DNA from 2 places in the Natranaerovirga pectinivora genome. Region 1 is predicted to be linked to the other one. Evidence: riboswitches for the same ligand, from Rfam matches in the RefSeq annotation. Region 1 holds a riboswitch; the other holds the start of a gene.

What was found. A riboswitch is a leader RNA that binds a small molecule or an ion and turns the genes downstream of it on or off. The one in region 1 is predicted to bind cobalamin.
Region 2: it holds a riboswitch for cobalamin, as region 1 does, so the genes downstream of both, EDC18_RS05950 (cobyric acid synthase) here and EDC18_RS11420 (ABC transporter substrate-binding protein) in region 1, are expected to answer to the same signal.

What each region holds. Positions count from the first base shown of each region.
Region 1 is NZ_SMAL01000008.1:100,628-116,527, forward strand. It holds gene EDC18_RS11410 (ABC transporter ATP-binding protein) at 174-935, opposite strand; gene EDC18_RS11415 (FecCD family ABC transporter permease) at 949-1,989, opposite strand; gene EDC18_RS11420 (ABC transporter substrate-binding protein) at 2,028-2,996, opposite strand; cobalamin riboswitch at 3,228-3,408, opposite strand; gene EDC18_RS11425 (CPBP family intramembrane glutamic endopeptidase) at 3,454-4,317, opposite strand; gene EDC18_RS11430 (putative ABC exporter domain-containing protein) at 4,448-6,028, opposite strand; gene EDC18_RS11435 (ABC transporter ATP-binding protein) at 6,030-6,740, opposite strand; gene EDC18_RS11440 (HAD family hydrolase) at 6,767-7,486, opposite strand; gene EDC18_RS11445 (ATP-binding protein) at 7,711-11,124, shown strand; gene EDC18_RS11450 (response regulator) at 11,143-12,144, shown strand; gene EDC18_RS11455 (hypothetical protein) at 12,488-13,195, opposite strand; gene EDC18_RS11460 (right-handed parallel beta-helix repeat-containing protein) at 13,356-15,900, opposite strand, start outside.
Region 2 is NZ_SMAL01000003.1:265,627-281,526, forward strand. It holds gene EDC18_RS05920 (ECF transporter S component) at 1-357, opposite strand, end outside; gene EDC18_RS05925 (histidine phosphatase family protein) at 376-954, opposite strand; gene cobS (adenosylcobinamide-GDP ribazoletransferase) at 936-1,670, opposite strand; gene cobU (bifunctional adenosylcobinamide kinase/adenosylcobinamide-phosphate guanylyltransferase) at 1,687-2,244, opposite strand; gene EDC18_RS05940 (pyridoxal phosphate-dependent aminotransferase) at 2,259-3,332, opposite strand; gene cbiB (adenosylcobinamide-phosphate synthase CbiB) at 3,345-4,304, opposite strand; gene EDC18_RS05950 (cobyric acid synthase) at 4,317-5,810, opposite strand; cobalamin riboswitch at 5,843-6,018, opposite strand; gene EDC18_RS05955 (helix-turn-helix domain-containing protein) at 6,168-6,419, shown strand; gene EDC18_RS05960 (SDR family oxidoreductase) at 6,551-7,396, opposite strand; gene EDC18_RS05965 (mannonate dehydratase) at 7,401-8,444, opposite strand; gene EDC18_RS05970 (GntR family transcriptional regulator) at 8,711-9,382, opposite strand; gene EDC18_RS05975 (hypothetical protein) at 9,732-9,962, opposite strand; gene EDC18_RS05980 (methyl-accepting chemotaxis protein) at 10,053-11,453, opposite strand; gene EDC18_RS05985 (HAD family hydrolase) at 11,577-12,386, opposite strand; gene EDC18_RS05990 (glycoside hydrolase family 3 protein) at 12,391-14,148, opposite strand; gene EDC18_RS05995 (ABC transporter permease) at 14,164-15,105, opposite strand; gene EDC18_RS06000 (hypothetical protein) at 15,221-15,900, opposite strand, start outside.

The sequences.
Region 1 (15,900 bases):
CGTAGCTCGACCCTCTTATCCAAGGATGGATAAGGGTCGATAAATCTTATATATAACACTCCCTAGTCGCCAGCCAAAAACCCTGTCTTGAAAAAAGACAAAAGAAACGTCCCCTTGTCACCCTGGTCACCCCGAAAAAAGACAAGAGAAACGTCCCCTTGTCACCACCCTTGTCACCATCCGATATATCGGCGTCCTTTTCCGTCAAATATACTCACCTTTAAGTCATAAACCTCCTCAATCAACCCTTCAGTAACCACATCAAAGGCCTTCCCTTGAGCCTTAACGACACCTTCCTTCATCACGACAACTTCCTCACAATAGTTCACAGCAACATTAATATCATGCAAAGAAGCAATAATGGTACGCCCTTTTACCTCACATAAATACTTCAAAAACCGAATAATCTCGTGCTGATAATGAATATCCAACTGAGAAATAGGCTCATCCAAAACAATAATTCCTGTATCTTGGGCTAAAGCCCTAGCAATAATAACCCTTTGAGTCTCACCACCACTTAACTCATTAACAAATCGGTCTCTTAACCCTGTTAAATTGGTCTCACGAAAAGCTTCTTCCACCTTCTCATAATCCTCTAAAGAAGGGGACTCTAACCTTTTTATATAAGGATGCCTTCCCATAAGCACAATATCTCTAACTGAAAAACCCTGACTTATATTAAATATCTGAGGGACATAAGCAATGTTTTTTGCAATTTCATTTCTACTCATTGTATCTAACTCTTTGTTATTTACAAATATTTCCCCTGATTTTTTAGAAAGTAATCCCGTCATTAATTTAATAAGTGTGGTTTTTCCAGAACCATTAGGCCCTAAAATCCCATAAAACTTACCTTTGTTAAATGACAAATTTATATTATGTAATACCTTTTTTTCATCATACTTATAACTAAGACTTTTAATATCTATTTTCATACTTTCCCACTTCCTAAGCTACAGTCTTTCTATTCTTATACAACAACCACAAGAAAAAAGGTACACCAAACAATGAAGTAATAACACCTGTGGTTAGTTCTTTATTAGGCAATACAGAACGGGCAATGGTATCACAAATAATCATAAAAACACCACCAAAAACAACGGATAAAGGAAGTAATTTCTTATGAGAAGGACCACTTATAAACCTTGCCATATGGGGTATGATCAAACCTACAAAACCAATAATACCACTTGAAGCAACAATTATTGCGGCAACAAGAGATGCTGCCACTAACAAATTCTTCTTAACCTGATCTACATGGACCCCTAAAGACTTGGCTTGTTCATCACCAATCATTATTAAATCCAGATCCTTAGAATAGTAAAAACTATACAATGTCATGAGTATTACAACCATACCTACAATAAGAACCTTTTCCCAAGTTGCATTTCTAAAGCTACCCATAGTCCAAAAATACACTTCTTCAACCTTATCTTGATTAAACATCATAATAAGAGAAATCATAGACCCAAAAAAAGAGTTAATAGCCAGTCCCGCTAATAATAAGATGGATACTGAAGACTGCCCTTTAATTCTAGAAAGACTAAAAATTAGAAACATAACCAATAATGAACCTGCAAAAGCAAACAATCCCATAGCCCCAAAACCTAAAAATCTTATATGGGTATTTAAAATAGCAGCAATGGTTGCACCCATTGCTGCTCCTGAAGACACGCCAAGTAAATAAGGTTCTGCCATAGGATTGGCAAAAACACCTTGAAAAATTGCCCCTGCACAGGCCAAACCAGCCCCTCCAAAAAGGGCTAAAATGATTCTAGGCATTCTTAAATTCATAACAATGGTAAAATGAGAATCCGGTATATGGCTAATATCTATAAAGTTTTTTAAATAGGGCACTCTACTTCCGATAATTCTAAAAAAATTAAGGAAATTAATATTGGCGCTACCTAAAGTGCCTGCTACCGTTATGGTTAAAACAAGTACCACTAACGTTAATATAAATTTAGATTTATATCCTTTATTTTTCATATTACCCATTCCTTTATACAATCCCATTAATAATCTAATTAAAATTTATCTGGGTGAAATATTGAAGCAAGTTCTGCTATAGCTTCTCTTAATCTAGGCCCTTGTCTATAATAAATATCTTCATTAACTGAATATATTCTTCCTTCATTTAAAGCCGTCAAATCTTTGTACCCTTCTAAATCATATAACATATCCACCAAATAATCTGGTGCAATTAAAATATCAGGGTCTTTTTCTACTAATAACTCTACACTATACATCCAATTTTGTCCATCAGCAGCCACATTATTAGCTCCTGCTAACTCCATCATTTCTCCAATAAAAGTATCTCCTGTTGCCGTTGAATCTCCACTACCTGCCCATACAATAAAATATGCATTTGGTTTTTCAAGGGCTTTAGTTGTTTCAATAACATGATTAACTACATTTTCCATATCTGCTATTAAACCTTCAGCTTCTTCTACCCTATTGAACACTTGGCCTAAAACTGTTATATACTCATAAGTACCTTCAAAAGAGTCATCAAAGTCTAATACTAAAACATTTAATCCTAAGTTCTTAAAAGCATTATAATTGTCTTCGCCTACCATAGAAGATAAAATAACTAAATCTGGATTAGCTTCAACAACAGACTCAATATTATAATCAAACAATGTACCAAAATCTCTAATCTCTGAAGCCTCTACTGGATAATTACAAAATGTAGAACGGCCTATTAATTTGTCTCCTACATTAATTTCAAACATGATTTCAGTCGTCTCCGGTGAAAAAGAAATAACGGAATTTGGTTCTGACTCAATAACTGTAATCTTCCCGAACTTATTTTCAATTTCTAAAGGATATGTAACCTGAAGATTTACATTATCATCAACTTGATTTTGATCTTCTAGACCAATAGGTTCAATAGGAGTTGGCTCACTAGGCGCCTCATTTGCAGTACAGCCAGCTAATACTACTAACATTAATACCAATAGAAGTGTTGTTACATTTTTAAATAAATTTTTCATTTTGTTACTCCTTATTTTTTTATTTAGAGGGATTTAATACTCTTTAGTTCTCGTGTATTCAAGTGAGCATTCACCGGCTGAAAGGAAAAGCAGCCAATATTATTATATATCCCTTGAATCCACAAATCGACTTATTAAGTATAAAAAAACCGTATATATAAATATACGGTTATAAAGCATCTCCAATTAACTTGTGTGCATATAATACCCGTACCTTCCCTCCGAAAGTCGAATTGCTTATGGCATAAGGCAGTTCTCCTGACTCACATATCAAACCTACTCTCCACCTTCTCAGGATCACTCCCAATGGTATATGGATTTCGTAATGCTTACAGTAGCGGGGGCTGTAATGGATTCACACCATTTTCCCTTTTAATCTTTTACAAAAAGAACCTTATACTTTATTCAATTGTACGTGTTTTAATATAATCTAATACAGCTAAAATGTCAATAACTTTTACTGATCCAAAGAATAAGTTGGATCTTCTTCATTGACCTCTTGAGTTATGTATTCTTGAGTTGGGTATTCTTTACTCAGTACAACTTTCATAAACCAAGCTAAGATTACAAAAGACACCATAACATATATTATCCCAAGAAAACTTGTCATATTCTCATCAATAAAATATCCAATAAACAAACTTACAAAGTTAAAGACAAAATGAAGGAAAATAGGCGCCCAAATACTTTTCATTTTTAAATATATCACTGCCAAAACCAACCCTATGACAAATGCATATGACCCTTGAACAATATTTCCATGGATAAAACCAAATACAAGAGATTGGATTATAACGGCTACCCATACAGGGGTGGATTTCATAAAGTCTTTTAAAATGACACCTCGACAAAGTATTTCTTCGAATATTGGTGCAATGACAATGACTAAAAACAATGTAATCCATACATTTCCTGATGTTAAGTTTTCTATGACGCCATCGTGCTCTTCTAGGTATCTAGTAATATTAAAAAATCTTGGTATAAGCATTAAAGCTACATTTATAAATACATTTAACGCAATACCTATTACAAGTAGATATAATATTTGAGATATATCTAATTTGCTAAAATTAAGGTACTTAACTAAGGACTTTTCTTTTCTAAAACTAAAGAGAATAAATATAAATAAAAGAGTCACTAAATTAATACCAATAACCATTAAAGCTAAATTGTTAGAAAGAAAAGCATCTAGTGAATCTACGTCTGTATATCCACCACTAATAGCACCTACTATACCCATAACAAAGGCAACCACAGCAGTTGCTATCATATAAAAAAGCCCAATTAACAACAAAAATCCCACTGCTTTTAATAATTTCATAATTCCCCACCTCATATTATATATGTAAATGTAATTTACAAGCTTCCTTACACTGATTTGAAATTACATTTCAATAAATTTTTTGTCTCTAATAAAGCAAAAGTCATTTGTTACGTTACTAGTATAAATCTTAATTGAATTCTGGATTTTTGATACTAAAAGCCGCAGGGACAGATAGCATCAGTGTAATACTTAAATAGATTAATACCACAATTAATAAAGCTATTGTTAAGGAAATATTTAATAACCCAAAAGCTATGGCAATACTAATACCAGGAATTAAAATAATAATATTAAATATAAATCTAATGAATCCTTTTAACATTTGAGTTTGCGTATTACCAAAAAGCTTTGAACATATAAGTTCTAAAAATGATTGGATCATTACAAACATAAATAGTATTATGCCACATAAAAACCCGTGAAATATATTTTCATTAAATATAATGGAAACAACTAAAAAACCTATAAAGCAATCCTTAAATATCTTTATCCCTTCCAATATGGTTAAGTTTATTAATTTCTCAAAGTTATTATCAGGAATCAAATACAAATAATGCTTATTTAATTCCGTTTTTCCAACACCTATATTAACTATAATAACTATAAAATATATTAATAGGACTGCCCCAGCTAGAAGCTTTACTGAAGGTATCTCTTCAACTTGTGGCACTATGGATCCTACAAGAATAAGTGCTGAAATAATAAACAAGCTTTTTATATCAAATAAAAACAGCCCTTTCTTTTTCATTTCCAATAATTGTTTCTCCAATATAACTTTTGACTTGGCTTTTTTAAATTGAAATTTTACTTTTCTTGCTTTTTTGTTTTTATACAAATTTTTAAATTGGTTCCCATCTTTAATTGCAGAAAGAGCTTCCTCGGTTTTTTCTGATTGAGTGATTGCATCTTCAAAAAAATCTGTTGTAGCAAATTTAAAAGAAATTATTAAAGACGTTGTAACCAATAAAAGAATTAAAGCAAGAGAAATTAAAGTCTCCCATGTAAAACCAAAAGCTACAGAGTCAAAAATACTTCTATACCATCCAATTAAAGGGATTTTTAAAAACCAATCACTAGAAGCCCTAGACAACATACCATTTATAGGATCACTGGTACCAAAAGCGCCTAAGATAACGTATCCAATTAACGACATAGCTAATGCAATAATCAATGTTTTAAACATTCTTTTTAATTTAGGCAATCTCATGTTAACAATGAAAAGACCTGTACATATAGGAGAAATGGATAATGTTAAAACCATCCACGCAAAACCATATAGAAAAAAACCAGAAACTCCTGAATCCAATCCTCCTGTAAAATAGGGGGCTTGAATAACCATAAAAATCATAATAATAAATGACTGGGCTGCCTGCCTTAATTGACTAAATAATAATATTTTTGCTGGATGATAAGGTGCCACAAAAATCATATTCACATCTGCCATTCTAAATGCTGTTGAAATTTTTCCCAAACAGCTGTATAAACTTGGCACAACAGTAAGTATAATCAATCCAAGCATTATACTTTGATACATCTGCAAACTTGTGGGATTAATACCCTCACCACTTTTTCCTCTATACACTATAATTGCACCATATATCATAAAACCATAAAGCACTAGATACCCTAAAAGCGCTAATTTCTTTTTGACCAATTGCTTTAAGCCATTCTTAAAACTTTTTCTTAAAATATAAAATAAAGATACCATACTAAGCTCCCTTCACTTCATCTGTTGCTTCAAAGAAAATCTCTTCAAGGGTTCTAGTATTATGAATCAAACTCTCTTTGTTCAAATCTTTCACGACTTCACCTTTGTTCATAATCAATACTCTATCCCAGTACTGTTCTACACTATCAATAATATGAGTACTTATAAGAAGAATGCAACCCGCTTCTTTAAGTTCTATAAACACTTTTTTAAGTTCATTAATGGCTTTTGGGTCTAGTCCGATCATCGGCTCGTCAAACATGATGATCTTTGGCTTTATAAGCAATGCACAGCAAAGACTCACCTTTTGTTGCATACCTTTTGATAACTCTCTTCCTACTTTATCTACCTTATCATCTAAATCAAATCTTTTTAATAACTCATTCTTATACCCTTCATAATCCTTTAACTCATAAGCTTTTGCAATAAACTCTAGATGTTCATTTACCGTTAATAATTCATACAAGGAAGGGGTTTCAGGAACATATCCTAATATTTTTTTAGATTCAATAGACTTATTACTGTGTTCAAAAATATTTATCTCTCCAGAAAATTTTAAAAGTCCAGCAATACACTTAATGGTTGTACTTTTTCCTGCACCATTTGGACCAAGAATAATACATATTTCTCCTTCATTAATACTAAATGACATATCATTTACGGCAATGTTTTTACTCCCAAATTTCTTTACTAAATTCTTTACCTCTAACATTTATGCGCTCCATCCTTTATTAAAATTTATTGTTCATTCACACTAGGTAAATTGCAAACAAAATTATAAAAATCCTCATACTTCCCACTGTAATCACAAACAACCTCTTCATCTGTTCTATTAATAATACAATCCTCAATCAAATATGTCTTTAACCCTAAACGCCCTGCAATCATATCCTCTTGTACATCGTTTCCAACCATCATACATTCAGATGGCTCCTTATGGATGTCTTCTAATATTTCTTTATAATAGTGAATTTGTGGTTTGCAATAACTATTCTCTTCATAAGAAGTAATATAGCTAAATGTATTAGGATCTACATTAGCCCATCTTACTCTGTGTAAAATAGCTTTTTTAGGAAAAAGTGGATTTGTTGCCAGGACAAGATTATAATTCTTTTCTTTTAATACTTCCAAACTTTTAATGATCCATTCATTCTCAGATGCAGAAACTTTTGCTTTTTGAAACCCTTCATCATAAAATTTATCAAATCGCCCTTTATACATCTCTAAATCATCATTAATTAATTCTCCGAACTTCTCCATAAAAACACTTTCATTGGTTCTTTTTTCTGTGTTCTTAATCATTTCACCTGTAGCAGTCCATATATAATTAATTAAAGTTTCTTTTTCGATGATATCTGAAAATGCATTTGACATTTCATCAAAATAAATTTTCATAAACAATTCCATATTTAAAGGCAATACTGTACCATCTAAATCAAATAAAATAGTATTAATCATACTTCATCCTCACATTTCAATTATTTTATTATATATATTTTAACATAAGTATTAATTATTTCAATTGTTTAAACAAAATATATAAAATATCCTTACTATTTTAACCCAAGCCCATAACTTAAGTTGCTGTGGAAAGTAAAAACTGTTATAATATAAACAAAATCTTTAGTAAAAAATAGTATTTTATTGGTACTAATGATATGTTCCAACAGGGAGGTATTCTTATGGGAAACTCTAGTTCTAGAAACACTAGAACTACTCTTGGATTTATAACGCCATTTATTTGGGGAGATATTGGCCTTAGTTTTTTCAAGGGAGCCGCAGCCTTTTCATCTGAACAAGATGTAAATTTAATATGTATAATAGGACAAAAACCTAATGATCCCACAAACAATAACTTTAGTGCAAATATCATATATGATTTAGTTGACGCTAGAAATGTAGATGGCTTAATTACTTGGGCATCTCATTATGAAGAATTTTTGACAACTGAGGAAGTAATTGAATTTTTTGCAAAGTTTAAAAACTTACCTGTTATTACAATTGCAAATAAGATTAAAGATTTTCCTGCTGTACTAATGGACAATGATGATGGTATCAGTAGCTTAGTTGATCACCTGTATCAAGTTCATGGCTATACCAAAATTGGTTTTGTTCGAGGTCCAGAGTTCCATAATTCTGCCAAACAAAGATATATGTCTTATATGAAAGCTTTGGAAAGACACAATATACCTATTGATCAACGCCTCATTACTGAACCTAATATCTTCCATGAATCTACTGGTGTAAAAGCAGTTAAGTATTACCTTGATGAATTAAAATTAGTGCCAAAAGAAGATATTGAAGCAATAATATGTGTTAGTGATTTGGTTGCATTAGGTGTATCTGATGAACTTAATAAAAGAGAAATCCGTATTCCTTTTGATATTGCTTTAGTTGGATTCAACAATAAAAATGAGAGTAGGATGTGTAATCCTCCAATTACGACTATTGACCCACAGTTACTTCGCTATGGTCAGGTAGCTACAGATTTAATTCTTAAGCACCTTAATGGAATAGAGATACCCAATAAAGATAACTATATAAAGAACCACCTTGTCATTAGACACTCTTGTGGTTGTTTAGAACCAAATACACATTGTGTAGATGATCTTGATTCTGAACTATCCTTTATGATTTCAGATGATGAGTTAATGGCCATAAAAAATCACTTAACACAAATTGCCTCTTTTACAACTAGTTCTGTGTCCCATTTAAGAATTGGAGACTTAGTAGGTGACTTTATAAATGATCTTAATGATCCTTCTTCCAATAAATTTATAACAACTTTAGAGAACATTTTGAATATTCTTAAGAAATCAGATGAAGACATCTCAATATTCCAATTGTTAATCTCTGAAAAAAGAAATTTAATGTTGCCCTATTTAAAAACAAGTAAATTACACCTTAGAGCCTCTGATATATGGAATCAAGCCAGAGTACAAATACACCTAGCTTTAGAGTTTTCATTAGCCAATTTTAACATTAAAACCAACAATTTATTATTTTCTCTTCATGCAACCAATCAATCTTTGAATTCTACATATGAGCGAACAGAACTTCTCCTGGCTATTGAAAGATTGCTTGAAGACTTAAAAATTCCTGGATGTTATATATCTTTATACGATGAAAACAAAAAAGATTATACCCAAGCCAGATTAATCTTTGCATACAGCAATAATAAAGTAGAGTTTGTTGATTCTGATGGTATTTTATTTGACTCCATTGAGTTATTACCTGAAGCCTTCAAGCCTCAAGATAGATATACAATGATTCTACACCCTTTGTACTTTAGAGATATGCAACTTGGTTTTGTTCTGTTTGAAGTTGGTCCTTTAGAAAAAGCAAATTATCATATAATTTGTAGTGAACTAAGTACTGCACTTCATAGAATTTTGATTTTTGAAGCACTAAAAAAGTCAGAAGCAGAAAGAGCAAAATTACTTGCAAAATTAGAAGATAAAAACCTAGAATTAGAAAGAAAAATTGAAGAAAGAACTTCTGATATACAAAGAGTAAATGAACAGTTACAAATAGCCATTACAGAGGCAAATGCTGCAAATTATGCAAAAAGTCGTTTTCTTGCTAATATGAGTCATGAAATTAGAACACCACTTAACTGTATCATTGGTTTTGTAGAAATTCTAAATATTACAAGAAATCATAATGAACAAAAACAATATTTAAGTCTCATTATTGAAGAAAGTGAAAAACTAATTGAGCTTATCAATCAAGTGTTAGATATATCTAAAATTGAATCTGGTAAAATCACCTTACATAACGAGCCTTTTAATCTAAATACCTTACTAGAGTCCATAACATCAACTTATTCCACAATGGCTCGCAAAAAAGGGTTGGAATACACCTTAACCACTGATGACTCTATTCCAACTACTATTATTGGAGATTCCTTAAGATTAAGACAAGTATTAGTTAATCTAATAGGCAATGCCATTAAATTCACTTTAAATGGCAGTATTAATATTACTGTTGAAAAGACCTTAGAATCCAGTACAGAAATAACATTACTATTTAAAATCAAAGATACTGGAATAGGCATAAAAAAAGATAGACAAAACATGATTTTTGAAGTATTTGAACAAGCTGAAAACAGTACAACTCGCAAATTCGGCGGAACAGGTTTAGGAACTTCTATTTCAAAACAATTGGTACAACTGATGCATGGTGATATAGGATTAGAAAGTGATGAAAATATCGGTAGTACATTTTGGTTTACTGCTGTCTTTAAAAAAGCAACTATTATTACCAGACCTATCATACAAAACCTAGAGGATAGTTTTAATACATTAACATTTCCTACTTTTTTAAATAAATTTCGTGTTTTATTAGTTGAAGATTACCCAACTAATCAAGCATTAGCATTAGCCCATCTCAAAGAACTAAATTGTTATGTAGATGTGGCTGAAAATGGTTTGGTTGCCGTTAATAAATTCAAAGAAAATCCTTTTGATTTAATTTTAATGGATGTTCAAATGCCTGAAATGGATGGCGTGGAAGCAACAAAGGTTATTCGTAATTTATCAATTGGCAAAAAAACAAAAATAATTGGTTTAACAGCCAATGCTTTTGAATCTGATGTAGCAAAATATTTGAATGCAGGAATGGATGATGTTATAACCAAACCTTTTAGAAAAATTCCTTTTTTGAATAAAATCATATATTGGTTAACAAACGAAACCCCTGTCCTTAATGTGAAACCTTCAATAGATACAAATATGCCAACTTTTGAAACCACCGTTGATAAACCAATTGACCTAGAAAAGCTATTGAGTGAATTTGATGGGGACTATAATTTCTTATATAATATAACAAATAAATTTACAAACAATGCAAGAGAACAATTAAGAATTATAGAACAAGCAATCGAAACAGATAACAAAGACCAAGTAATAAGCGTTGCCCATAGAATCAAAGGTGGAGCTTTAAACTTAGCTGCAGATACCTTTGCTGAATTAGCATCACAACTTGAAACTAAAAGCAAAATTGAAGACCTTGATTTTTCTAAAAACATATTGAATAAGTTAATAAGTGAATTAAATACCTTAGAAAAATACTTGAAATCAAACTTCAAAAATTAGCATTCTGGAGGTGTACATATGAAGGTTTTACTAGTAGATGATGATGAAATAAGTTTAAAAAAATTGGAATGGCTTGTTAATGCCTTAGGGTACGAAACTCTCTTAGCCGAAAACGGTAAGCAAGCATGGGAAATATGGAAAACAGAAAGACCTCGAATGGTTATTACTGATTGGATGATGCCTGGTATGGATGGTTTAGAACTTACTAAAGAAATCAGAAATGCAGAAAGCAGCCAATACACGTACATAATCATCGTAACCACAAAAAGCAATACGGATGATATTATATATGCAATAGATTCTGGTGCAGATAATTATATTGCAAAACCCTACAGCAAAGAAGAACTATCGGCTAAAATCCGTTCAGGTCAAAGAATTGTAGATCTAGAATCAAGAGATACCATTATCTTTGCCATCTCTAAACTTGCTGAGTCAAGGGATGTAGAAACTGGAAACCACCTAGAACGTATAAGATACTATTCAAAAATAATTGCTGAATACTTACTAGAAAAAGGTTACTATAGTGAAGAAATTAATCCTGCCTTCGTAGACAATATCTTTTTAACAAGTCCTTTACACGATATTGGAAAAATTGGAATACCAGATCATATTCTTCTTAAGACTGAAAGACTAGATACAGAAGAATTTGAAATAATGAAAACACACACCATTATAGGTTACGAAACACTAATGGAAACGGCAAAAAAAGATCTAAAAGCAGACTACTTTAAAATGAGTGCCTCAATCGCATTATGTCATCACGAAAAATACGACGGCTCTGGGTATCCCAATGGTCTAAAAGGACAAGAAATCCCAATAAGTGCCAGAATTGTTGCACTTGCAGATGTATACGATGCCTTAGTAAGCAAAAGGGTATACAAAACATCCTACCCCCACGATATCTCAAAATCCATTATATTAAAAGGCGACGGATCACACTTCGACCCCATCATAGTAGAAGCATTCTTAGCATGCGAAGACAAATTTCTAGAAGTATCCAAACTATACTCAGACAACTAGCGGAGATTATCTCCGCTTTTTTGTCGGACAAAATTCAAACATCCAATCAGGCTACTTATTCTTGGTTTATGGTTTGGTAATTGGTTTGGTTTTTGGTTTGGTTTTTGGTTTGGTTTTTGGTTTGGTTTTTGGTTTGGTTTTTGGTTTGGTTTTTGGTTTCTTGGTTTGGTTCTTATGTCCTTAATAACGGACATAAAAAAAGGATTATTACTATATATGAACGTAATAGCGAAGCCAAGGCATCTAACAACCATGATGGTTGTGAATTTTTGAAGTTCATATATAATAATAATCCAACAAACGCTTATCTGTCCTATTCTATTCAAAATGCATAAAAAGATCCTTAGATAGTCCACTCATCATGAACAATCCCAACCAAATACCTCCTATCATTATCCTCCTGAAAAACCAATCTCAAACTTCTCCAATCCATTCCAATAAACTGCTCCTCAAAACCAGTAAAATGAAACTCAACAAACTCTGCCCCTGGAAAAGCCTCTTCAATATTATTAATCATACTCCCAGTGGACACCTCTACATTATTCCCTATAATATGTGCATTGACATAGTCCTCATCATAAATAAAACGCTCATAAAACTCTCTAAAAGTGAATTCAATTGGATAACCAGTGCCATCAAAAGCACCCCAAATAAACACTTCATCACTTTCCATAATATTTGGCAAATCCTTCTCTAACAAAATAACATCCACTGCATAATCTACATAAGCATATGGTGAAAACAGCAAACCTACTTCAGGATTAACCCACTCCTGCAAAGCATCAAAATCTTGATCTTTAATTAGATTTACTACCTCTAAAGCATCTCTAATAAGATTTTCTTCTAAATCAGCAGCCCCTTGTCCTTCTCTAAGAATACTAAGTTCTTCACTTAATGAAAAATTCTCAGCTTCTAACTCACTAATTCTTTGTTCAAGAACTTCAATTCGACCATCATCAACATTATCTAAAGGCCCATCATTTTCTCTACAACCATATAAAGATATAGAAACAAGAATAATGATGAAAATAAGACTTAATTTTTTATTCATTATAAAACCTCCAATTTTCCCCAACTTAAGTATAAATTGTTTTAGGAAAAAATATTTATATATATATATTATATCAATTGGTAAACTATTTATCCAAAAAAACTAGCAGCAGAGAAATTCTCTACTACTAGTTTTTATATGTGATACTTATAATATTATATTATTGTAAGAATGGTGCTACAATTTCATAGAAAGCATCCCAATTAATATTTCCCTTATCATCTCTTATGCGAGCTGTTAAATTATTTAATTTTGCAAAGTCTGCGTCCGTTAAAACTGCTTCTTCTCCTGATGCATTTAATGATGCATTACCATCAAAGAAGTAATTTCTATCAGATTCTAAGTTACCAGGATAAGTATCCGAAGTACTATTTTCTGGGTTTTGGTGGAATGATACAAGTCCGTCCACTTGGAAATCTGTTTGAATGTTAGTGTATGTGTATAAATACACATTTCTTTGATTATTGAATGAAATACTGTCTTCAATTATTAATCCTGGATTACTATTACTTGAAATACCATTTGATCCATTACCAAAAGCAACGCTATTTTTAAGGATATGCGGTACATGGACACCTTCTCCACCAAGTTTGAATCCATTTTTACCATTTCCTACAGTACCATCTGTTAAGAAACCATTGTTGTAAGATATACTATCGATAATTTGTACTGGTCCGATAGCACCTTCACCAACTTTAGTGTATAAATCCCAACCGTCATCAATATTATTATGTGCAATACATCTAATGAAGATATTACCATATCCAGAGGTTAATTTTGCGGCAAAACCGTCAGCATTATTTCCAGATGGGTCTCTGTTATCAAAAGATACACTGTTTGCAATAATATTGTGTGATGGCCACTCATTAATATCCATTGAAAGATCTGTACGACTTATTTGCATTCCAGTGTCACCGTTCTCATAGAATCTAGCATTATTGATGATATTATGACTTCCACCAAGTCTAACACCTTGGCTGTTTCCTGCTGAACGAGCAAAGTCCATACCTTCAATATACCAGTAGTTACCACTGAATAATGCACCAGCAACTCTTCTATCAAAGTCTATAACTGGTCTAGCACCTGGTGCAGCTACTAAGAATTTCATATGTCTTTCTGTACCATCATTGTATTTATTAATAACTAACCTTGTATCACGAACATAATGTCCATCTAACATAAGAATTCTTTGACCAGGTAATACAAAATCAATTGCAGTATCTAAGTCAACTGGGTCTTCTTCTGTTCCTGACCCATTAGGTGTTCCTGTTGGAGAAACATAGATGTCTTCTCCATCTAGATAAATTCTATTTTCCACAGTGAAGTTTTGAACAATCTTATCATATGAAGTTAGTAATTGTGTATCATCTGGTAAGAACGTTACACTGAAGTTTGTTTTATCATTTCCAGGAATTTCAGTTGTTAAAGCAAAAGTTTCTCCTGCTATTACTTCTGCATCTGTAGCGATAATTTCTTGACCTTGTTTGATTGTAACTGTACCACTAGCAGTAGCTTCTAACATAAAGTTATAATTTGTTTCTGAAGTTCTTTCTAAAGAAACAACTTCAAATGCTGCATCAATAGCTTCTAATGGCGCTTCAACTTTTGGTGCATCTGTTTCAGTAGCAGTTACAGCAAATTCAATATTACTTACTTCAATATGAGCCTCTCTAGCTGTAAAGAAACCTACGAATAAGTTATCTGAATCTTGAAGACTTAATATGTCTGGTTCGAAAAACATTACTTCTTCACCATTATTTAATTGACCAACATAGCCACTATTTGTTTTAGATAGAGTAAGTCTATAGTCTTGCTCTGGATAAGTGTTTGCCGTAGTTGGTAATTCTTCTTTTATCATAATGCTTTGTCTACCTTCGTGACCTGGAAGTCTTTCTCCATCAGAAGATACAACACCTGTTCTAACATACAATTGTGTACCATTTGGAAGTGTAGTTCCTCCACTATATCCACCAACAACAGCGATATTTGATGAGAATACACTTGCATCTAAATGGGTTCCTATGGCATCCCTTGCCATTATACCAAATGACTCTTGACCATCATGTGGTGATTTTGCATATCGAATAACTTTAATATCTGCTGATAATACAAAGTTATCTTGATCTGGATCTAATATTGTATAGTAATAAGAAATACCATCTTGATCTCCTGTTACTTTACCCGCATTACCTAAAGCGCTAAGTTCAATTGTTCCATCTTCTAGAACATTTACTTGGTTTCTTTCAGCTCCAGCAGATTGACCAAAGATGATACTATGCCATTCAACTGGTGCCCCTTCTCTTACTGTAACTTTAAGCACAGTAGAACCAACACTTGATGAAATAACTAACTCATATACACCTGCTTGAGAACTATCAAAAGCATCTGTATCAATTGTATAGTTTTCAATTACTTCTCTATCTTCATTGTCATAAACTTGTGAAACTACTAAACCTGTAGCATCAAAGTTTTCTCCAACAAAGTAAGTTGTTTTTGGATATTCTGTAACCTCTATCCCTACTAACTCTTTAACTTTAACTTCTAATGTTAAATCAGTTGTAAAGTCTTTATGGGAAAGGGTTAATCTTTTACTTCCTGGCTCTGATGTATCTAACTCTGATACCACATACTCATTTCTAAGTAATCTTACTTGATTACCATCACTATACTTAGAATATACAACCATACCATCTAACTCTAATTCA
Region 2 (15,900 bases), on a different contig from region 1:
TATATAGGCGCTAACGCCTAGTGATATCGGTCCATTAAGTAAAAAAGCTACAATTACTGCAATGTATTTCTTACCTTTTTTACTTAGGTAGCCAAATAAGTAACAAGTGATCCCCATTAGTACACCTACAACCATATGAATAGGCAATGTAAGTGGAAAACCGCTTGTAACTGCTGTTAGCATATGTCCTAGTATACCTACTATTCCTCCTGCTACGGGTGAAATAATCAAAGCTACCAAAAAAGCTGGCATAGAATCAAAGGCAACACTCCCTTGAATCTTAATCTGTGCCCCTACAAATGATAATGCTATAAAAAGCCCCATATATGCTAGTTGTCTTGAATTTATTTTACTCAACTCATCATCTCCATTAATTTATTTTAGCATCATTTGCCCATAGCCTTTTTTATAGTCTATTTGAATGATACAACCGTTCTTAATCTTAAAACACCAGCCTTGTCCACTATTTAGATTCAATAAAAATTCCAGTATCTCTTTGATTACTCTTCCATGGCTTAATATGAGTATTGATTCACATTCTTCTTTCACAACTTCTTGTATAAAATCTAATACTCTTCTTTTAAATTCAGGAAAACTTTCCCCTTCAGGTATTTTATAAGTTCTATAGTTTTCAAGATAATTCTTATAAACCTCAGGGTAAAGCTCATCCACTTCTTTGTATGTATGTTTTTCTAAGATGCCAAAGCCCATTTCTTCTATTCTTTCATCGTAATGAATGGCCATGCCCTTAATTTGTGATATTTCTTCTGCCAAGTCTTTAACTCTTTTTAATGGGCTACTATATATTTTATCTAAATGCATTTCTTTAACAGATTCTATGATTTGATTAAACTGTTTTTTTCCTTCTGTTGTATAAGGATAGTGGGATTTACCATATATGATTTTATTGATGTTTCCTTCTGTTTCTGGATGTCTTACAATATAAATGTCCACAAAATCCCTCCCACACCTGTGCTTATTAAAAATAGAATTTGTGATGTTTCTAAGATTAATCCAATAACGTCTCCTGTAATGCCACCAAGGATTTTATTAATTCTTAGAACCATAAGAAGGCTTATTATTACAGTAATCCCATAAGCAAACAAAGTCACCCAACCTAATAGATAGGTACTAACCAATCCAAAAACAAAAGCATATAAAGCATATTTCAATGTAGCTTTATCTACCATTGCTTTTCCCATGCCTTCATTTTTTGCATAGTTAAATAACCCACAAGTTATTAAACCCACACATCTTCCCACAATAGGAAAAGCCAATACCACCTGCCACTGTGGATTCAAGAATACAAAAAAAGTAAGAAAATATAGAACCAAACTTATAACACCAAATGCACCAATTAAGCTGTCAGACATAATTTCAAAAACTCTTTCTCTCTTGCGACAACTAAAGATACCATCACATACATCTGCTAAGCCATCTAAATGCAATCCCCCTACGATGATTAGGTAGCCAATTATTATAAAGACATTCACATAGGTATTGGGTAAAACATTGGATAGTAAAGCTATTGGTGATAATAAAGCACCAATTATAACACCTATAATAGGAAAAAACAGAATGCCTTTTACGAAGGTTTCCCCATTAAACTCAAACTTTATAGGGAATGGGATTCTTGTTAAAAACGTGATCATCAGTAAAAATGATTTCATACAACACCTCTATACACTATTTTATCTTCATTGGAATTGCTGATACAACAAGGTATACTTCATCTGCTTGTTTTGCTAGATACTGATTGACTCTCCCTGCAATATCACGAAAGATACTTCCTAATCGGTAGGCAGGAACAATGCCAAAGCCAACTTCATTGGTAACCGCTACCAACTGTTTTTGATTCTCTTTCATTGTATTTATTAATTGGTCTATTTCAACAAATATCTTTTTTTCTACCTCACTTATTGCTTCACTAGAACACGTATCATAATCAATTGTTTCATCAAACATAATATTTGTCACCATAATGGTTATACAGTCTAATAAGAATGTATCTGTCTTTTCAAATGCTTTATGAGATTTTATCTCTTGAAAATTGTTATACATTTCAAAAGTATGCCATTCACTAGGACGAGAATGTTTGTGTTTTTCTATTCTGTCTTCCATATCTTTATCCGTGACTTTAGCAGTTGCAATATAACTAATCTGCCGTCCTATTTCAAGGACTTTTTCTTCTGCAAAAGTGCTTTTACCACTTCTTGCGCCGCCAGTTATCATTATAAGACTCATTTTACACCTACCCATTACTTGTATTCTCTCATTTTATGAATCAATCGTCTATTGTCATTATGATCTTTTATGGCTATGCGTATAAAGTTTTTTCCTAATCCAATAAAATCTTCACATGTTCTTACTTTGATTGGATTATCTCCTTTTAATAGCCATTTTGGCAATCTAGAATCTTCTAGTTTTATGAGAATGAAATTGGTATTAGATGAGTAAAAATTCAAGTAATGAAACTTCATTAAATTGGTTTCTATATAGTATTTTTCGTCTAATAACCATTGTATGGTCTTTTCTTTTCTCTCACTGTCTTCTAGTAAAGGATTTAAAGCAGCAAGGGCCAAAGTATTAATCGTCCAAGGTTCTTTATAGGTATATAGTTTTTCTATTATACTTGGGCTGGCAAATCCAATGCCTAGCCTTAAACCTGGTATACTATAATATTTTGTTAAAGATTGAATGACCATTATATTTTGAGGTTTTATATTGTAACAGCTTGCTCCAAATGAAATGTCAATAAAAGATTCATCCAACATAAGCATACCGTCCCAAGACTTTAATTGGGTTGCGATTCTTTTAATGGTTTCTTTATCTATAATTTGTCCTGTAGGATTGTTTGGATTACATATAACCACACATTCTGGTTTCTTTTTTACTATAGTTCGTAAAAAATCTTCTACATTCAGTTTAAACTGATTCTCCCTTTCTAAGACATAATGGTATATCTTAGCACCATTTAGCTTAAAGGCTCGTTCGTATTCATTAAAGGTTGGAGATATAATCATGACTTCTTTTGGTTTAAAGGCTCTAGCAAATAAATAAATTAATTCCATTGCCCCATTGCCTATAATAATCCGTTTGCTTGAAGTATTATAATAATCCCCTAGGAATTTAATTGAAGACTCTCCTATAATCTCAGGATATTTATTGATCTCATTAATCCCTTCCACTAAAGCTTCTTTTACTGAAGGGGATAGAGGAATAGGATTAATATTCACACTAAAATCTAGTATTTTTTCGTTGATGACACCACCATGTATATTCATTTTATTGTTGTTCTGTCTATTGTTTTTAGCTTCTATTACAAGTCCCATATCACTTACTCCTTAGAAATATATAAGCAAATACACTATAATAAAAAATAGTGTAAAAAGTAGTTCTGTTACATACATAATTTTAATGGTATCTTCTATCATTACTGACTCTGGTTTTTTATCTAAATCGCCTATGGTCGGCTTTTCTACTATGGTATCAAAATACTTATGTGTTCCACCTAGTTGAATCTTTAACGCCCCTGCCACTACCGCTTCTGGATAGCCACAATTAGGGCTTTTGTGATTTCGTCTATCTCTTACTAAGATTCTCCAACTATTTTTCCAATTCAGTTTTAATAATAAACTACTTAATACCATAAACAAACTTCCAATTCTAGCAGGTATATAGTTAAGAATATCATCTGCTTTTGCGGATGCGAACCCAATGTCTTTATAAGGCTCTACGATATAACCAACCATAGAATCGAGAGTATTAACCAGTTTATAAGCAAAAAGAAAATGAATTGGGTAGCCTACTAAAAACCCTATGCCTATATAAAATAGAGGGGCAATAACACCATCAATGGTATTTTCAGCAGTGGTTTCTATTGCGCCTTTTATCACTTGTTCCTGTGTAAGGTTTGCAGTGTCCCTTCCAACTAAGTAAGACAGATACTTTCTGCCCTCTTCTATACTTTGATATAACCCTTTTATGACCTTTTTTACTTCAGTATGAAGACATTTTGCTGCTATTCCAGTGTATAACAAGTAGATGGTTACTATGGTATGGAAATAGGGATGTATGACCATTGATCCCTTTAAAATTATAGAAACACTTATTAGAACGATAAAAAGAGATAAACCCAGTAAAAAGAAACCACCAACAAACAAGTTTTCAAAGTACTTTCTGATGATTTTTTCTAATGTCTGGATCAATTTCCCCATATAAATGATGGGGTGAGGCCATCCTAATGGATCTCCTAATAGCCAATCCATTACAATAACACTTATCAATACAATTATATTTTCCATATGTCACCTAGCTTAATTGGATGATTCTATAATATTCATTATAGCTTCTATATCCAGAGATTCATTTACTACTTTTCCAAGATAATCATAAGCTTCTTCCTTTAATTCTCTATAATGTCTTGAAGGGTTCAGATTTAATCCTTTTTTCCTTCTAATCGGTTCTAATAAAGCTTCTCTAAATTCATGAGAATCAAATATGCCATGAAGATATGTTCCGAATACAGTTCCTTCTTGATTCACACAACCGTCGTATAACCCTTCTTCTAGTAGAATAAAATCTGATTCATTATCAAGGTGCTCTGTTTTTCCCATATGAATTTCATAACCTTCTACATTTTTACCTTGTGTCTTTCCCCCATTATCAAAGTTGACCAGTATTTGTCCTGTTCTTTGTATGGTTTTTTTCTCTTCTTCTAACACCGTATTAATATTTAATAATCCTAGACCATTCACTTCTTTTCTTTCTGTTTCTACACCAAAGGGGTCTTTTATGGTTTTTCCTAAGATTTGATACCCACCGCAGATGCCTATAATAGGTGTTCTCTTTTTATGACATCTATATATTTTTTCATCTAGCCCACTGTTCTGAAGATATATTCTATCGGCTATTGTACTTTTACTTCCTGGAATAATCAGTAAATCTATCTCTTCAAAATCATCCTTTGTGGCTAAATACTTTACAGAGACATCTTGTTCAAGTTCTAACGCAGTAAAGTCTGTAAAATTAGACATATAAGGCAACCTGATAACACCAATATGAATGCTGCCTTCTTTTGGCTTTTCAAATCTTGTTGTCACACTGTCTTCATCATCGATTTGAAAATCTGAATATGGAATTACGCCTAAGCATGGTATCGGTAGTTTTTCATAAAACATATCTATTCCTGGCTGAAGTAGCGTAACGTCTCCGCGAAATTTATTAATAATATACCCTTTTATCCTTTTTTGTTCAGAAGAGCTTAGTAACATATAGGTACCATAAATAGAGGCAAATACACCACCTTTATCAATATCCCCTATTAATACAACAGGTGTGTCTATGGCCTCTGCTAGACCCATATTGACAATATCGTTTTTTCTTAGATTAATTTCTGCTGGACTTCCAGCACCTTCTATAACAATGATGTCGTATTTTTCTTCAAGTGTTCTAAATGCCTTGATCACTTCTGTCATCAAGTATTCTTTGTTTCTATAGTAGTCACTGGCTTTTAACTGATTAAAGACTTTGCCATTTAAAATGATTTGACTGCCTATATCACTTGTAGGCTTTAATAATACTGGATTCATTTCTACCATAGGTTCTATACGAGCCGCTTCCGCTTGTACCACTTGGGCTCGTCCCATTTCTTTTCCATCTTGGGTAACGTAAGAATTTAAGGACATATTTTGTGATTTGAAAGGCGCTACATTGTAACCCTTATCATTTAAGATACGACATATGGCTGCCGTTATAAGACTTTTTCCAACGGTTGAGCCAGTGCCTTGAAACATTATTTTTTTAGACATAAAAATAAATCTTCCTTTCCATCCGAAATTCAGAACAACGTATTATATCTATCTGTTTCCTGGCTCTAACATCAAACCCTATATACCCCTTCCCAGTTTCCCAGTGGTTTTTGTATATAAGTAGTTATTACAGTAGCGGTGGCTGCATCGGATTTTCACCGAACTTCCTAAGAATTTCTTCTTATTTATAGATATAAAGCATATTAGTGTTATCATACTGGATTTTATTAGAAGTGTCAATTTAGAAACTTTATTATTAAATAAGTTACTTTCTATATATGAAGAAAAAAGTTTTTTGGCATATAGAATTTATATCCCCTTTATCCTCTTTACTTATTTTGATATATAGAGAGTATAATGAGTATTTTCCTAGATAAGTATTATCTTTTACATACTTTTAAAGAAGTGACAGGCTTTACCATAAAGCAATATATCCTTTTAAAAAGAATTGCTTTTGCTAAAAACCAATTGTATTATACCGATAAGAATATTACTGCTATATCCATAGATTCTGGATTTAATAGTCAAAGTAATTTTATTAGGCTTTTTAAAAAGAAAGAAGGTATTACACCTTTACAGTTTAGAATAATTATAAAAAAACATAAATAACCACCTCTGATATAAACCAGAGGTGGTTGTACCACAAAAGAACAATCCTTTTTTCCGAGGAGGAAAGTTTTTTATGAAAAATCATATTGGAAGGTTCTTTTGATTGCACCCTGCAGAATCATTCCTTTTGATTATACCCCTGAATAAGCAGAAAAACCGCCATCAACAGGTATTACAACGCCATTTACAAAACTTGACGCTTCTTCACAAACTAAATACAGAAGGGTTCCTATTAATTCTTCTTCTTTACCAAAACGGTTCACAGGTGTATTTCTTAATATCTTTTCACATCTTTTAGTCGGTGTACCATCTTCACTAAACAATAGTTTTTCATTTTGTTTGGATATAAAGAAACCTGGTGCAATAGCATTGCAACGAATGCCTGCTTTTGCAAAATGTACCGCTAGCCACTGTGTAAAATTAGATATGGCTGCTTTTGCACCACTATATGCTGGTATTTTGGTCAAAGGTGTAAATGCATTCATACTTGAAATATTGATGATACTAGCACCTTCTTTATTCAACATATCAATGGCAAATACTTGAGTAGGTAATAATGTTCCCATATAATTTAAGTCAAATACAAATCGAACACCTTCTGCATCCAAATCAAAGAATGTCTTCATATTGTTCAAGTCTTTTTCTTCAAAAAATTCATTTTCTGTTGTTGCTTTTGGACTGTTACCACCTGCACCATTAACAAGAATGTCACAGGTTCCTAAGTCTTCATTAATCTCTTGACGGACTTTTTCTATATTATCTTTATCCAGTACATTACATTGGTATCCTTTTGCAATGCCACCGTTTTCAATAATCTCATTGGCATTATTTGTTGCAGCATCCAGATTCAAGTCAAGCAAAGCCACTTTAGCTCCTGTTTTTGCCAATGCTTTTGCAAACATTCCGCATAAAACACCACCTGCTCCAGTTATAACCACTACTTTGTCTTTTAAATCTATATTAAATGGTAATTTCATAGTCTTACACTCCTTTCATCTTAGTTAGAGCTTCCCAAATCCCAGTAATGTATGTAGATCCCAGGGCTCTATCGTATAAACCATAACCTGGCTTACCTGTTTCATCCCATATCATTCTGCCGTGGTCTGGTCTAATATATCCTTTAAAACCAACGTCATGGTATGCTTTTAATATTTCAAAGATATCTAACGATCCACAAGGAGAGTAATGGGCACTTTCTTCAAACGAACCATCTTCTAATAATTTTACATTTCTTATATGAGCAAAATGAATTCTTCCCATCTCACCATATTTTCTAACCATATTGGCAAAATTATTAAACTTCCCACATCCTAATGACCCACTACACAAGGTTAAACCATGGTGAGTATCATCATATAAAGATAAAAATCTATCTAAATCATTTTCATTTTTAATGATTCTTGGAATATTAAAAATTGACCATGGTGGATCATCTGGATGAATAGCCATATTAATATCACATTCTATTGCTACTGGCATAATTTCCTTAATAAAATATTCAAGATTACTCCATAGCCCTTCTTCTCCAAGTGCTTTGTAGGCATCAATGAGCTCTGTCATTTCTGCTGGAGTATAGGATGCATCCCATCCTGGCAATGCTAATTTTGTAGGATCCATCTGATCTACTTGTTCTTTGTAATACACCAATGTTTTTGAACCATCTTCTAATTCTTTATCTAACTGAGAACGGGTCCAGTCAAATACAGGCATAAAGTTATAACAAATGCATTTCACTCCATATTTTGAAAGTCTTCTTATAATTTCTTTGTAATTATCAATGTATGTTTGATAATTGCCTCTTCTCAATTTAATATCTTCGTGGACAGGGACACTCTCTATAACTTCCATTTCCAATCCTGAGCCTTGAACATCTTCTTTAAGTTTTTGGATGTCTTCCTCTGGCCATACTTCTCCTGCTGGAACGCTATAAACTGCTGTCACTACACCTGACATGTTTGGTATTTGTCTGATATTTTTAAGCGTAACTGGATCATCATTGCCATACCATCTAAAGGTCATTTTCATTGTGATTCCCTCCTTAATTTTAAAGAATATTTTTATCAATTATTTATATCTCAAATATGTATACATTATAATTACTAGTAATTACTTTATAATATATCTCTATTTTATCACTCTTGTATACATATGTCAATTATTTTCTTTCTTTCCCTTGACTCTCAGTTACTCATCCTACAAACAAGACTTTTTATGTATGTATACATTACTGTATTTTTAATAAAAAAATACGTACTATCAACCTAAAAATTCAGGTATCTAGTACGTGTTTATTACTTAATATCTGTAAAATACTCTGGATACTCAAAAACCTTCTCAGAACTTTTACGAATACCATTATAAAGATGCTCTTTAAAAACCTCTTGAAGTTTTTCTATATTATTAGTTACAATGCATTCAGCAAGCAATTTATGTTCTTCAAATAATTCATAAAGAATGTTCTCTTCAATAATGTTAATGAACATTCTAAACCTCTCATAATGATGGCTAATGGATGTTATGAAAGATAGAACATTTTCCTTATTGGCTAATTTGAAAAGCATAGCGTGAAATTCATTATCTGACTTAATAAATTCTCTTGCCAACTCTTCTTGAGAATACCCTTGCTCAAATAATTTGTTTTGTTTGGTTAATAATAAATTTAATTGAAACTGCTTGTTTTCTGTACAATTCTTACATAACTCTTGTATGACTGCAAACTCTAACTTTTCCCTTATATAAATAATATCCGTTATATAATTAATGTCTATTAAAGTTACACTTGTTCCTTTGTGAGCTCTTATTTCTAATAAATTTTCATATTCCAATCTCTTAAACGCATCTCTGACAGGTGTTCTAGAAACATTGAATCTATTGGCAATCTCTATTTCTCCAATAGATTGTCCTGGTTTTATTTTTAATGATAATATTTCATCCTTTAATCTCGTATACACTTGATTAGGCATATTATTATCTTTCTTTTCAATAATAGAAATCCCCTCCTTAAAAGTAATGTATACAACTGATTAAAGTGTATCAGATTCTAAGATAGATTACAATTCAAAAAAAGAGGATATTTCTCCACAATATCAAAGAACTTACTTTACTTTAACTCTTCACAATCTTTAGCTGGTTGACAATGGGCCGATATATAAAGAAGCACGACCAAATAAATAGTCGTGCTTTCTTTATCATTGTAGATAATTTTCTATCTTTCTACATAAGAGAGCCCTGTTCCATGACAGGGAATGCAAGTCCTAAAATGCCCTTATCTATAAATCATACTTTTCAAGTAATATGGTGATATAGTCTCTATCAATTCCTGCGTCTCTTAGTCATTTTCTTCTTTTCTTGTGAAGATATGTAGGCAAACACTCCTATACCTCCAGCGAAGAACCCACTCATCAAACCACTTATACCATTACCAATTGCATTTTCCAATACATTATGTGGAACAGGTAAGAGGAAATAGTTAATCAGAAAAGATATAAGCAATCCCATTCCTCCTCCAATAACGCCACTTAATATAGATTCTTTAATTTTCATATGTAAATACTCCTTATTTTTTTCCCATTATGGTTTTTTCATAATAAGTGTACCATAGACTTTTCTAAACTATCTCAGCCTATTATCTACTTATCTTCTAATATTCATTGCAAAGTCTTTACTGTAATGTTTAAAATTTTGTGTATGCACCTCTAATTGTTTCAGTTTTAAATTTATTTCATCAGTTGTATATTTGTTATTATTAGCAACAAGTTCTTTTGCAAGGGTATGAAGCTCTTTATGTGATTGATACAGTTTTAAAAAAAGTTCTTCTTGATTTCCATTTTTCTTAATGGACTCATAGTATCGTCCAATATTGCATTCAGTATGGTTATCTATGTCATTTTCTGAGATATTAGCAAAATTACATAATACATTATAAACTTTCCATTTTAGTGTAGAATGTTCAATAGCAGCAAGTTCTAATGACTGCTCCATATTTAAGTTCTTATACCATGGTACAGCTTTATTTCTATGCTTAATAACTTTTTCGCTCAAGTTATAAACACCTTGTCCTGTCCTCATGCATACCTCTGTTAATAATTTTGATTCTTCTTCCAATGCATTGATTTTCTCATCAATGCTAATCATTGTTGCGCTTTCTTCTTCAATACTAGAGGATATATCTTCAAATGACGTGCCAATATCATTTAGATTATATTCCATATAATCAATAGCTGATTTCGAATTTGAAATCGCTTCTTTTGAATAATCAAATACTTTTGCTGTAGCATCTATTTTAAGTGTAACGCTAGAAAATTCATTTGTAAGATTATCAATCTTTTCTTTGATACTGCCTGTTGAAATTTTTGTACTGTCCGCTAATTTTTTTATTTCATCAGCAATGACAGCAAAACCCCGACCACTTTCACCTGCTCTCGCTGATTCAATTGATGCATTTAATGCTAATAGATTTGTTTGTTCCGCTACATCATTAATAAATTTACTAATGTTTGCAATATCTTTAATGTCTGTAACAAGACTTAGAATTTCTACTTTTAATGCTATTATTTCATCGTAAGCATCTTCTATATGTTTAAACGTCTTTGTAATGGATTGTATAGATTCTTGAGCTTTATTAATAGTATCAAGCGTTTTCGTCATTGACGTTTGAACTTGAGAAGCAACATCTTCAATAGCTGAGCTCATTTCATTAGTACTCAAATGTATTTTCTTTATTTCTTTTCTTTGATTGGTAATATAATCAATCATTTGCTTTATATAATTCATTTCTGTAAGATCATTTATAATCTCACAAGTGTCTAAAAATAGTTCACGGATTTGTTCTGTTTTAATTTCTAATAATTCATTGATGTCATCAGTTATAGGTGTAGAAGTTTTTATTGATAATACTTCTCCAAACCCGTTAAATTTAGAACATTGATTTAACGTTACCGCTAATTCTGACCTTAATAAATCTACTTGATCAGACTCAATTTTTGAAAAATCTTCTTTATCCCTTTTGCCATTATTATTAAATAGTATCCTCATATAAAAAAATACCTCCAATTACTCAAGTTTATACCTCTTGTCCTAAGAAACATATTGAAAACAGTATCTTTATTTGTGCTGATAAAACTTAAGAGGTAATTGCTTTGCAACCACCTCTTAGCTCTATGACAAGTTTTTTTTCATATTCAAAAGTAGGTCCTCTTGAATTTCCTTATTAAATTGTTGAACAAGAAACAGGTGTAAATACTTATGTTTTAAGTCAATCCATGATAATGATTCTTTTGCCGCTAATATAGGAAAGAACCATATTTGATTATTTTCAGCTGCTTTGTAATCACCAAGGGCATCGCCAACCATAATCATTTTATCTCTCTCGTAACCCATTCCAATAAGCTTATTAATACATTCACTTTTGGTGCCATCTGCTTGAGAGTAGAAATAGTCAACTAACTTAAATAATCCACATTTTTGCCACTCATCTTTTATAGCTGAAAAGTTTGCTGAAGATACTACTGCAATGTCAGCTTTTGATTTAATTAGCTCTATTGTATCCATTACGCCATCGAATGGTTGAGCCAATGGCAATACCTCTATCTTCGAGTTAACTAAGTCGGACCACTCTAATGCTTTACCCATAATCTCTAGCCCTGTTTGTTTATATTTCTCCCGAAGACTTTCATCAGACAAAGCTTTTGTTGTTTCTATCCATTCTGCGAACACGTTCAGCTGTTCATTATCAACTAATTCTGGATGTAGGGTCAATATAGCCAAAAATCCCTGGAATCGGTTAATCCCTCGCATTAGACTATATAAGTTTATATTATTCCATTGATCTAATATTGTATTTTTTTTAGAATCGTCTATATCCCATACTTTAATAAAGGCTGGTCCAAAAGCCTCTTTATGTTTAATCGTCATAGAATCAATGGCACAACCATCTGAATCGATACATACTAAAAATTTATTTTTCATCAAATCACCCATATAATTTGGCTTCCCAGCGATTACAGAAATAATGTTCTTTTACTTCACCTTTAAATTCTGATTTTCCACACATTTTTTCAACGACAGCTTTTATGTTTTCTCTTGTACTTCCAAATGCATTGATAAAGGTCTTTACCTGCGGTATATCAATTAGATGATTTGTATAGTTCAAGCTAATGCCAATTGTAGGCACTTCTGGAATATACCATGGCAGCTCTTGGCTATGATGCTGGCTCCACTTAATTCTCACATTGTTTTCTTGAGCATATCCTTTAATATTGATTGCTACTAAAACCAAATCATATTTTTCCTGAAACTCTTTCCTTGGTCCTCTACCAAGCATCTTAACCATATTCATTGGGTTTGGTCCATTTTCTGCTTCCAAATCATAAAAACACGGTGCCAATGTTACATCAAAACCTGCTTGTTCTAACTCTTCAATCATTATTTGTCGAGATGGATCCGGTATGTATTCAATGGTTGTTGGTACAGATTGAACATAAACCAACCAAATCTTTTTCTTTTCTAATGGATTTACAGGAATTAATTTAGCAGCATCTTTTACAAGAGTTGTACATCTATCAGCTGCTAACCTTCTAAAACCTAAATATTCCTCTGTGTTAACTGTTGTATTTATTAAATCTGGATTAGGAATCGCTACTGAAGGATTCATTAATTCCAGTTTTGCTTTCAATCCTAAAATTCTTGTAACAGCATCATTCAAACGTTCAATTGTTAATATATTATTTTCAATACCCTTTTTAACAAACGCAATATCTTCTTCAATATCGTTGGCAAATAGTATCATATCACAGCCTGCAGCTATAGCAAGGGGCATTGCTTCTTCCCTTTTTTTCATTGCTGCTAAACCAACCATATGGGTTGCGTCAGTTAAAAGAAGTCCATTATACCCCATTTCCTCTCTGAGCAAATCCGTCAAAAGTTCCGGTGCTAAAGTAGCTGGCATAATTTCTTCATCTTTAATCCCTGGTCTTAATTTTCTACTCATCTCTGGTAGCGCAATATGTCCTACCATAATGGACTCAATACCTTCATTGATTAATTCGTTATATACTTTGCCGTAAGTACTTTTCCATTCATCTACACTCAAATCATTAACACCCATGACCAAATGCTGATCCAGCTCTTCTACACCGTCTCCAGGAAAATGTTTAATACAGCAAGCCATATTAGGATTACCATCTTTAGCACCCTTAATAAATGCTTTTGTATTTCTTATAACTGTTTCAGGGTTATCCCCAAAACATCTTGTGTTTACGATTGTATTTCTCCAATTCATATATATGTCTGCAACAGGATTAAATAACCAGTTACATCCAACACTCGTTGCTTCACGAGCAGAAACCAAGCCCATATGATAGGCTGTTTCTTCTGATTCATTTGCAGCTGCTTGAGCAGCAGTAGCCACAAAAGTTCCTTCATTTGGAAGACAACCAATTCCTCCATCATCACAGTTTGCTGCAATAAGCAGAGGAATCCTAGATGATTTTTGATAAGTCGTATTTTGCAAATAAACAGCTTCCTTATTACCACCTTGCCAACGAAGACCACCTTGATGGTATTTATCTAGGATCTCTTTAATCCTAGCTTCGTTGACACCCGGTTCAGTTTTTAGCATAATGAACAATTGTCCGATTTTTTCTTCCAAAGACATTGTTTCTAAATTATGATTAACCCACTCAATTTGCTCATCATTGAGTTGATATGGTTTTTTTCTTAAATCGACCATTGTTACCTCCTTAGCTTAGCTTGCTAAGCTAAGCTCTTTTCTTTCTTTTATTTTTGCTTTCGCTTCTTTGATTCTAGCTTTCTCTCTTTTTCGTAAATCAGGGATATGTCGATTAGCTAAAAAAGCAAGGAAACCGATAAATAATATCATGTTAATCGTTGTGTTAAGAGCAGTGGAAATCTGTAATGCTACCATTCCGAAACCAAATAACCTTATAGTTAATGATGCACTGATAATACCAAGCGCTATATTACTGCGTCGTGATAAATATGTACCGATAAACATTGGGAACGTCATCGCAATAACTGCACTGTTACTTGTCATACCCAGTGTTGGTAATAACGCACCTGCCATAGCTGCACTTAAAACCCCTGCAATAGCAACCAATCCACCGGCAATGGTATAACAAATTACAACATGCCTAAACACATTAATTCCTGAAGTCTTTGCTATTTTCTGAGAACCCCTCATTGCTTGCATCTCATATCTGAACTTTGTATATGTAAATAATACAAATACAAAAAGGGTAGCTAACCCTAGGACCATCAGTGTAAAATTAGGATTTACAAGCATTCTAGTATTTGGCGCACCAAATAACTGAAGCCCAAGTCCTCTTGAACCTGCAAATGCAAGACTTTCATAAACCATTGCCATACCCAATCCTAAGATAACTGGTGGTACGCGGAAAGTGATAAATATCATACCCACAACAAAACCTGCAAGCAATCCAAATAAAATAGCCATTATAAGTACGCCTATTCCATTGAATCCCAGTCTCAAAGCGATGTTACCACCAATAATGGTGGCAACTAATCGCTGTGCTCCTAGTGATAAGTCAAATCTTCCGCTTCCAAGGTTTAAGGATAATGCAAAGGCTATGAGTGCTGTTACACCTAAATCTCTAATGATGTTTCTAATATCCAGCATTGACGAAATCAGATGTCCTCCAGTCTGCATATAAACAATTACTTCCATTATAAGCCCTACTACCAATGGCACAGAAAGTACATATGCAGTTTTATAAATATTCTTTTTATTTTTCATCATAGTCTTACTCCTTTACTCAAATGATTTACTTTAAACCACGGCGCTCAAGAATATTATCTGTTGAAAATTGAGCAGTTACATTCATAAGAAATTCATAATCAACATCTTCATTATATACTTTAAGTAAATTCTTAATTTCATCAGCAGTATAAACATACATATCGTCACGTGTATCTAATTGTGATAACAATCCATATTCTTGTGCATTGGCAACAACCAATGGCGCTGGTCCCATTACAATAGCTCTACCTTCTGGCTTGATAGCATCTCCATGACCTGTAATACCGTTGTATAAAAGAACAACACCATATGCATCATTTACTGTTCCTGCATAAATAATTGCACCATCTAAAGTAGGGTTACCTGTTGAGTCTAACGTTTCAAAAGCTCTCTTTGTATTTTCACCGAAGTTTGCTTGACAAAGTACTTTAATATTCTTTCCTAATGCTCTTTCAACTTCATCAATAGCCGTTGAAAAAGTATCTACTGTTGCATATACAGATAATATCGCATCAAACCTACCTGTTTGAAGCAAACTGGAAACACCAGATAAATAACCATCCATATTAGAGAAACCAGGAACAATAGTAATGTTCACATCTTCTCTGCCTGTACTAATTGGTGATGTTGCATTTGTTCTTGCTAAATCCGCTACATCACGGTCATAGGTTAAGTCATATTTAACTCGAAGTGTCTCAAGCATTG